2 regions of the Rhizobium sp. B21/90 genome follow, and region 1 is predicted to be linked to the other one. Evidence: riboswitches for the same ligand, from Rfam matches in the RefSeq annotation. Region 1 holds a riboswitch; the other holds the start of a gene.

Region 1 (4,286 bases):
CGGGTATTCCGCCCACCACACACACTGCGCTGATCAAAGACCCAGTTTCTATGTGGGAAAAGTTGGTATGGGATGTCGAAGTATTCAGAGATATACAGTGCAGCTATCCAGATGAACGCCAGCCCCTCGCTTACGCAGCTATAAATGTAAGCATTGCTTCATGGAGCCTAGGCCAATGGGTGCAAAGCGCAAAAAAGAGGGCGGCAAGAGATAAAAGGGAAGAATTCTCCGACACTCTCTTTTGGGCCAATCTTCATCAAATGATCCCTGAGCAAGCGATGTGCGACGCAATAGCAAACACTTCGAAGCACTCACGTTACGAGGCACGGGATTGGCAAGGCGGAGAGGTTCGAATTGATTGGGTGGAAGGCAATGAAGATGTCCCGTCAGGTTGGCAATTTTCGCACGTACATAGCGGCACCAATGTCGCTAAGTTAGCGCAAAATACATTTCAATCCCTTTGTAACAATTGGTGGCGCTACCTCGTGGCGCATGGTCACACCGAGGATGAACTTCGCACCCCGCGATTTCTCAACAACAAGATAGCTCGAATATTTGGAGATCGGCCCCTGGAGGTAGGAGAAGCCAAAGGTTGATGGCTCTGCCATGCCGCCCGAAGAAATATGGCGTCTTAAATGGCGATCACTATATGGAAGCGTGGAGTTGGAGCGGGTGAAGGGAATCGAACCCTCGTATTCAGCTTGGGAAGCTGCTGCTCTACCATTGAGCTACACCCGCACGGCGCGAAGCCTTCCAACAGTTCGGCCAGGCTGTCAAGATGGAATGGCCGGTCGGGATTGCTGGTTACAAGCGGAAATGCTTGGAGAGTTTCAGGCCCTGCGCCTGATAGTTGGAGCCGGCGCCGGTGCCGTAGAGGCTGGCCGGGAGTTCCAGCATGTGCTCGTAGACGAGGCGGCCGACGACCTGGCCGTCCTCGAGGATGAACGGCACCTCGTGGCTGCGGACTTCGAGCACCGCCCGGCTGCCGCGCCCGCCGGCCGGCGCATGGCCGAAGCCGGGATCGAAGAAGCCGGCATAGTGGACGCGGAATTCGCCGACCAGCGGGTCGTAGGGGGTCATCTCGGCGGCATAGTCCGGCGGCACATGCACCGCCTCGCGCGAAACGAGGATGTAGAATTCGTCCGGGTCGAGGATGAGTTCGGTGCGGCCTCGGCTGTAGAGCGGTTCCCAGAAGTCGAAGATGTCGTGCTGGGCCTTCTTGTCGACGTCGACGACAGCCGTGTGGTGCTTGCCGCGATAGCCGATCAGGCCGTCCCGGTCGCCGGTGAGATCGATCGACAGAGCAATGCCGCCGCCTGTGACGTTCGGCTTCTTGCTGGCGACCAGCGTCTCGGTCTCGTGCAGCGCCAGCAGTTCCGGCTCGGACAGCATCGCATGGCCGATCCGGAAGCGGATCTGCGACAGGCGCGAGCCGCGGCGCACGACGATCGGGAAGGTACGCGGCGAGATTTCGAGGTAGAGTGGGCCGGAATAACCGGCCGGTATCTTGTCAAACTCCTGGGCGTAGTCGGTGATGACGCGGGTGAAGATGTCGAGGCGGCCGGTCGAGCTCTTCGGGTTGGCCGAGGCCGACATGTCCTGGGGAAGGTCAAGTTGCTCCATCAGCGGCACGATATAAACGCAACCGGTCTCGAGGACGGCGCTTTCGGTCAGGTCGATGACGTGAAGGCTGAGCCTGTCGAGCTTGTCGGAGACGAGGTTCGCTGGGCCAGGCATGAAGCTGGCGCGGACGCGAAAGGCCTTGGCCCCGAGCCTGAGATCGAGGCTCGCCGGTTGGATCTGATCGAAGTCGAGATCCTTCTCCGTCTTCAGCCGGCCGACCTCGAAGAGGGCGGCAATGGCGCGATCCGCCAAGATTCCAGTGTCGCGAGCCATCTGCTCAATCCTTGTCTTGTCGCAGACAAAACCATATACGGGCCTTGTTTTGCCGCAGACAAAACCAAATGCAGGGAATTGACGCAAGCGGCCAACGGAAGTATTGCAGTCTTATCCCGTGGTGATTTGGCCGGTCGGCTTGCAGCCACGTTAAATAAGTAGCTAAAAAGACCGGGTTGAAAACCGGTCTGCTTGTGCGACCGGTTTTTTTGTATCACGAAGGTGGTGATGGCATGACCAAGACTTGGCGCCCCGCAACGCAACTCGTTCACGGCGGCACGCTGCGCTCGCAGTTCGGCGAGACATCCGAAGCAATCTATCTGACACAGGGCTTCGTCTACGACACCTCGGAAGCGGCCGAAGCCCGCTTCAAGGGCGAGACCGAGGGCTTTATCTACGCCCGCTACGGCAGCCCGACCAACGACATGTTCGAAAAGCGCATGTGCATGCTCGAAGGTGCCGAGGAGGCACGCTCGACGGCTTCAGGCATGGCCGCCGTTTCAGCCGCCATTCTCTGCCAGGTGAAAGCCGGCGACCATATCGTGGCCGCCCGCGCGCTGTTCGGCTCCTGCCGCTGGGTCGTCGAGACGCTGGCGCCGCGCTACGGCATCGAATGCACGCTGGTCGACGGTCGCGATCTCGCCAACTGGGAAAAGGCCATCCGGCCGAACACCAAGGTGTTGTTCCTGGAAAGCCCGACAAACCCAACCCTCGAGGTGGTGGACATTGCCGGCGTCGCCAGGCTTGCCAACCAGATCGGCGCCAAGGTCGTGGTCGACAACGTCTTTGCGACACCGCTTTTCCAGAAGCCGTTGGAACTCGGTGCCCATATCGTCGTCTACTCGGCCACCAAGCACATCGACGGCCAGGGCCGCTCGCTCGGCGGCGTCATCCTGTCGGACAAGGCCTGGGTCGATGAGCACCTGCAGGATTATTACCGCCACACCGGCCCTGCCATGTCGCCGTTCACCGCCTGGACGCTGCTGAAGGGCATCGAGACCCTGCCGCTGCGCGTCAAGCAGCAGACCGAAAATGCCAGCCGTATCGCCGACTTCCTCGCCGACCAGAGCAAGGTCGCCAAGGTCATCTATCCCGGTCGCAAGGACCATCCGCAGGCCGATATCATTGCCAAGCAGATGACCGGCGGCTCGACGCTGGTCTGCCTGGAGCTGAAGGGCGGCAAGGAGGCGGCCTTCGCGCTGCAGAACGCGCTGGATATCATCACGATCTCCAACAATCTCGGCGATGCCAAGAGCCTGATCACCCATCCGGCAACCACCACCCACAAGAACCTCACTGACGAGGCTCGCGCCGAACTCGGCATCTCGCCGGGCACGGTGCGCTTCTCGGCCGGCATCGAGGACACCGACGACCTGATCGAGGATTTTGCCCAGGCGCTGGCAAAGGTATCGGCCTGATCGCATGTCTTGCAACGCTGCCCGGCCCAGGCGGGCAGCGCCTTCTGCGCATTGCGCCGAAAGCTATTAACTGAAGATATTACCCTTAATATTCAAAAGGCCGCATCAGCCTTCCCATTTGGGCACATATTCACCTTCGCTTCCTTGACCGAGGTTGAAGCCTATAGGATATCGTAACCAAATTCATTCAAGGTGGCTGGGATGTACCGCGCCCTTACACGAGATATCGAAGTGATCGTCGAGCCGTTCTATCTGGAGGAGCAATCCGACCCGGAAGACAGCCGCTATGTCTGGGGTTATCGGATCGTCATTTCCAACCACTCGGCCACTGCGGTGCGGCTGATCACGCGCTACTGGCACATCACAGACCAGAACGGACAGGTCGACGAAGTCACCGGTCCCGGCGTCGTTGGAGAGCAGCCGCAGCTCAATCCGGGCGACACCTACGAATACTCCTCCGGCTGCCCGCTCGACACGCCCTCCGGCATGATGTTCGGCCATTACTCGATGGAGAACGACGAGGGCGAGACGTTCGAAGTCGATATCCCCGCCTTCTCGCTGGATTCGCCGGGCCTGATGCGGACGCTGAACTGACGCCGTCCGAAGACGGCGCCGGCATCACTCAGCTCTTTGCCAGGATCTCGGCCGCCTCGTAGCGGTAGGTGGTCGAGCAGAACTCGCAGGTCACCGAAATCAGCCCGTCTTCCTCGCTCTCGGCCATTTCCTGGGCGGAGAACCCCTGCAGCACGCCCTTGATCTTGTCGCGCGAGCAGCTGCAGCGATCGAAGACCGCCTGAGGCGCGTAGACCCGCGCACCGCGTTCGTGGAACAGCCGGTAAAGCAGCCGCTCGGTGCCAACCAGCGGATCGGTCAGCTCGTCGGCATCCACCGTTTCCAGCAGCGAACGGGCCTCGGCCCAGGCATCGTCGTCGGTGTGGTCGACCGCGTTCTCGTCGCCGTCGCCGCCATGCA
Region 2 (4,286 bases), 800 kb from region 1:
CCAGAGCGACTGTTCCATCCGCTCGACCTTCTGGGAGACGAAAGTACCGCTGCCGTGCCGCGACTCCAGAGTGCCTGCCGTCAGCAGGTCGCGATAGGCGGTGCGCACGGTGACACGGCCGAGCTGCAGTCCTTCGGCGAGATCGCGCTCGGCCGGCAATGCAGTGCCCGGTTTCAACAGTCCTTCTTGAATAAGCCCGGTCAGCGCCATTGCCAGACGCCTGTAAAGCGGCCCGCTCGCTGCCGCATCCCGCAAGCCGCGCCCGTTCAGTTCGGAAATCAAACTGGTTCTATCCATGGGTTCGGATTAGAACCTATGTAGAACCACTTTGCAAGGTATCTCTTGGGCGCCGGTCGCTTAGCCTGCGACCGGCGGAGGCCGTGCGCTTAGTTCTTCGTGAAAATGTAGTCCGTTTCCTGGCGCAGGACTTCGCCGGGATGGAGCGCTGCGGAGGAAAAGCCCGGCTGGTTGATGGCGTCGGGCCAGATCTGCGTCTCCAGGCAGAAACCGGCGAACGGACCCATCATCTTGCCGTCAATGCCGGGGACTGGGACGTCGAGCTTGAAGCCGGCGTAGAGTTGGACGCCCGGTTCCGTCGTGCGCACTTCGAGCGTTACGCCGGAATTGATGCTGCGGGCGAGAACAACGGCGCGCTTGGCCGTGCGCTCCTGCGATAGACAGAAATTGTGGTCGTATAGTACCTGTTCACCGTCGACGAAGCGCTTTATCGGGCCCATTTCTCTCAGGTCGAAGGGCGTGCCGGCGACGGGGGCGATCTCGCCGGTCGGGATCTGCCGCGCATCGGTCGGCAGGTAGTGGTCGGCTGCGATCATGATGTCGTGGTCGAGCGCATCGTCGCGGCCATCGAGGTTGAAGTAGGCGTGCTGGCAGACATTGGCGATGGTCGGCTGGTCTGTCGTGGTCTCGTAGATTACCGACAGCTCGCCATTGCCGTGGACCCAGTAGGTCGCCTGGATCGTGCAGTTGCCGGGATAGCCGCTGCGGCCATCGGGATCGACGATCTTGAGGACGACGCGGTCGGCGGCATGCTCGACGATCGTCCAGTTGCGCAGGGCGATATTGTCGAAGCCGCCGTGCAGATGGGTTACGCCGTTCTCGTTCAGGTCCAGCTGGTACGTCTTGCCGTCGAGCGTGAACCTGCCGTCGGCGATGCGGTTGGCGCAGCGGCCGGGCGTTGCGCCGAAATAGGCGGAGTGCTTTTCGTAGCTTTCGAAGTTGTCGAAGCCGAGCGTCAGGGCCGGCGTGTGGTTTTCAAGTCGGAGATCCTGGATCACTGCTCCCCAGCTGATGACATGGGCAGTCAGCCCGCCGCCCGTGATCTTGACGCGGTGTACCGTCTCGCCGGCCGCAGTCTTGCCGAAAACTTCGCGCTGCAAAGTGCTGTCCGTCATGTCCTCATCCCATTCGTCTCTAGTGCGAGGCGCCGACCCTGCCTCCATTCGCCACTATCCGCAACCCGCCTGCCGGCGGAATCAGTCCTGCGTCCCGGCGACGCGGCTATTTCTGCAAGCCGATGTCGGCCATGTCGTAGGGTGTCGTCTGGTAGATCTCGTTGATCCAGTTGCCGACGAACAGATGAGCGTGGCTGCGCCAGCGGTTGGGCGGCGTCAGGGACGGATCGTTGTGCGGGAAATAGTCGTGCGGCATCTTGATCGGGATGCCGGCATCGACGTCCCGGAAATATTCGTCTGCCAGCGACGTTGAATCGTATTCGACGTGGTTGAACATGTAGAGCCGCCTTGCCGTCTTCTCATGCACCAGGCAAATGCCCATTTCCGGCGATTCCATCAGGATTTCCAAGCCAGGGACGGTTTCGACATCCTTGCGGCGGACTTCGGTCCAGCGCGACACGGGCACGCCGAAGTCGTCGGAAAAGCCGTTGAGATAGACCGAGGACGGGTTCAGGTTCTGGTGCCGGTAGACACCGAACGCCTTTTCCTTCAGCAGATGCTTCGGCACGCCGTGAAAATGGTAGATCGCCGCCATCGCACCCCAGCAGACGTTCAGCGTCGAATGAACGTTGGTGGTCGTCCAGTCGAGGATCTGGCGCATTTCGTCCCAGTAGGTGACTTCCTCGAAGTCGAGCAACTCGATCGGCGCACCGGTGATGATGAAGCCGTCGAACTTGCGATGTCTGATCTCCTCCCAGGTCTCGTAGAACGACAGCAGATGCTCCTCGGAAGTGTTCTTCGCCTTGTGCCCGCCGATGCGGATCAGCGAGAACTCGACCTGCAGCGGCGAGGCGCCTACGAGGCGCGCCATCTGGATTTCGGTCTTGATCTTGTTGGGCATCAGGTTGAGCAGCCCGATCTGCAGCGGACGGATATCCTGACGGACGGCCATCGTCTCTGTCATCACCCGCACGCCCTCTTTGACGAGGGTATCGAAGGCGGGCAGTGTATCGGGGATCTTAATGGGCATGCGCGTTACTCGATCAACTAAACCGGCGGCGAAAAAACGAATCGCTACCGGTCCGCATGCGGCCCTGATTTAGCGACTTGTTTAACGTGGCTGCAAGCCGGCCGGCCAAATCACCACGCGATGTTAAATAGCGCTGGACAGGTTTCGAATCAACATCAATCGCCGGTTGGTAAATGCGCGGCGCGGCGTGGTGAACCTGCAGCGGCATTCGGGCGTATAAGGCTTTCATAAGGTTTGAAGCGCAAGCTGATGGCGAGGAGGGCGGTTCCAGGCCAGGGATCGCTGGCGCTACGCGCTTCGGGCTCGCATGGATGGACATGTGCGATGGCCATGACTATCTGAGGGATGAGGATCAGGATTTTTTAATGGCCGTTGATACTACAGAGAAGCCCAGCGTCCAGGGCGATGCGCGCGTCGGATACGACTTGAGTGTGCTGTACAGGTTGAGGATGATGCTTTCGGCGTTCTGGCATTCGCCAGTGCGCGTCAGGCTCATATCGCTCGTGGTGTCGCTGTTCGTCATCATTCTCGTGACAGCTTATGTGCAGGTTCTCCTGAACGAATGGAATGCGCCGTTCTACGATTCGCTGGCGCGACGCGACCTCAACGAATTCGTGAAGCAGCTTGGTGTCTTCGGCATGATCGCCGGCACCCTGCTAGTCCTCAACGTCATCCAGGCCTGGCTGAACCAGATGGCGGCGCTCTACATGCGCGAGGGCCTGGCGCGCGACCTGGTCGACCAGTGGCTGAAGGGCAAGCGGGCCTTACGGCTGGCATCGTCTGGTCTGATCGGCGTCAATCCGGACCAGCGGCTCCACGAGGATGCCCGCAACCTTGCAGAAAGCACCACGGGCCTTGCGATCGGCCTCGTCCAATCGACGATCCTGCTGATCAGCTTCATCGGCGTGCTCTGGGAGCTGTCGAGCGGCTTCATATTCCATTTTCGCGGCAGCAGCTTTTCCATTCCGGGATACATGGTGTGGGCGGCGATTATCTATGCGGCCTCGGCTTCTTTCCTCAGCCAGTTCGTCGGCGGCAAGCTGGTGCGGCTCAATGCCGACCGCTACTCCAAGGAGGCCGAACTGCGTTTCGCGCTGATGCACGCCAACGAGTACATGCCGTCGATCACCATTGCCGGCGGACAGGAAAACGAGCGTCGCCGCATCAACGGCGATATTTCCTCGGTGCTCGGCGTTATCCGCAAGCTGGCCATCGCCAACACCAACCTTACCTGGGTATCTGCGAGCTACGGCTGGATGGTGCTGGTCATTCCAATCCTGGTGGCGGCGCCAGCCTACTTCTCGGGCGGCCTCAGCATCGGCCAGTTGATGATGGTGGTTGGCGCTTTCAACCAGGTGAACACGGCGCTGCGCTGGTATGTCGCCAATTTCGGGCCGATCGCCGAGTGGCGCGCGACGCTGATGCGCGTTACCGATTTTCGCGAGGCGGTGGTCGAGATGGATATCGAGGACCACCTGCCCAACATGATCGACGTCGCCCGCGCCGCGCCTGGCATGATGGTGCTGAAGGATCTCGAAGTCTCCACCAAGATGTCCGACGAGATCGTCGAGAACGGTTTCCGGATCCGCGAGGGCACGGTGACGATCACCGCCGGCGAGCACATCATGATCAACGGCGATCACGGCGTGAACCGCAAGCTGTTGTTCCAGGCGCTTGCCGGCGAATGGCATTGCGGCAAGGGCGAGATCGACCTGCCGCCGCCGGAAGACATGCTGTTCATGCCGCACACCGCCTATGTGCCGAGCGGAACGCTGCGCGAGGCCATGACCTTCCCCGAGGCACGCGATGCCTACCCGGATTCCGACCTCGAAATGGCGATTGAA

The links. A riboswitch is a leader RNA that binds a small molecule or an ion and turns the genes downstream of it on or off. The one in region 1 is predicted to bind S-adenosylmethionine.
Region 2: it holds a riboswitch for S-adenosylmethionine, as region 1 does, so the genes downstream of both, metA (homoserine O-succinyltransferase) here and J5278_RS16760 (O-succinylhomoserine sulfhydrylase) in region 1, are expected to answer to the same signal.

What each region holds. Positions count from the first base shown of each region.
Region 1 covers NZ_CP072162.1:3,459,590-3,463,875, forward strand. Annotated here, with positions in the region: gene J5278_RS16745 (hypothetical protein) at 1-596, shown strand, start outside; tRNA gene J5278_RS16750 (tRNA-Gly) at 665-738, opposite strand; gene J5278_RS16755 (2'-deoxycytidine 5'-triphosphate deaminase) at 805-1,896, opposite strand; SAM riboswitch at 2,005-2,083, shown strand; gene J5278_RS16760 (O-succinylhomoserine sulfhydrylase) at 2,130-3,314, shown strand; gene apaG (Co2+/Mg2+ efflux protein ApaG) at 3,516-3,908, shown strand; gene J5278_RS16770 (Hsp33 family molecular chaperone) at 3,937-4,286, opposite strand, start outside.
Region 2 covers NZ_CP072162.1:473,003-477,288, forward strand. Annotated here, with positions in the region: gene J5278_RS02200 (GntR family transcriptional regulator) at 1-297, opposite strand, end outside; gene J5278_RS02205 (aldose epimerase family protein) at 387-1,412, opposite strand; gene metA (homoserine O-succinyltransferase) at 1,519-2,442, opposite strand; SAM riboswitch at 2,489-2,569, opposite strand; gene J5278_RS02215 (ABC transporter ATP-binding protein/permease) at 2,808-4,286, shown strand, end outside.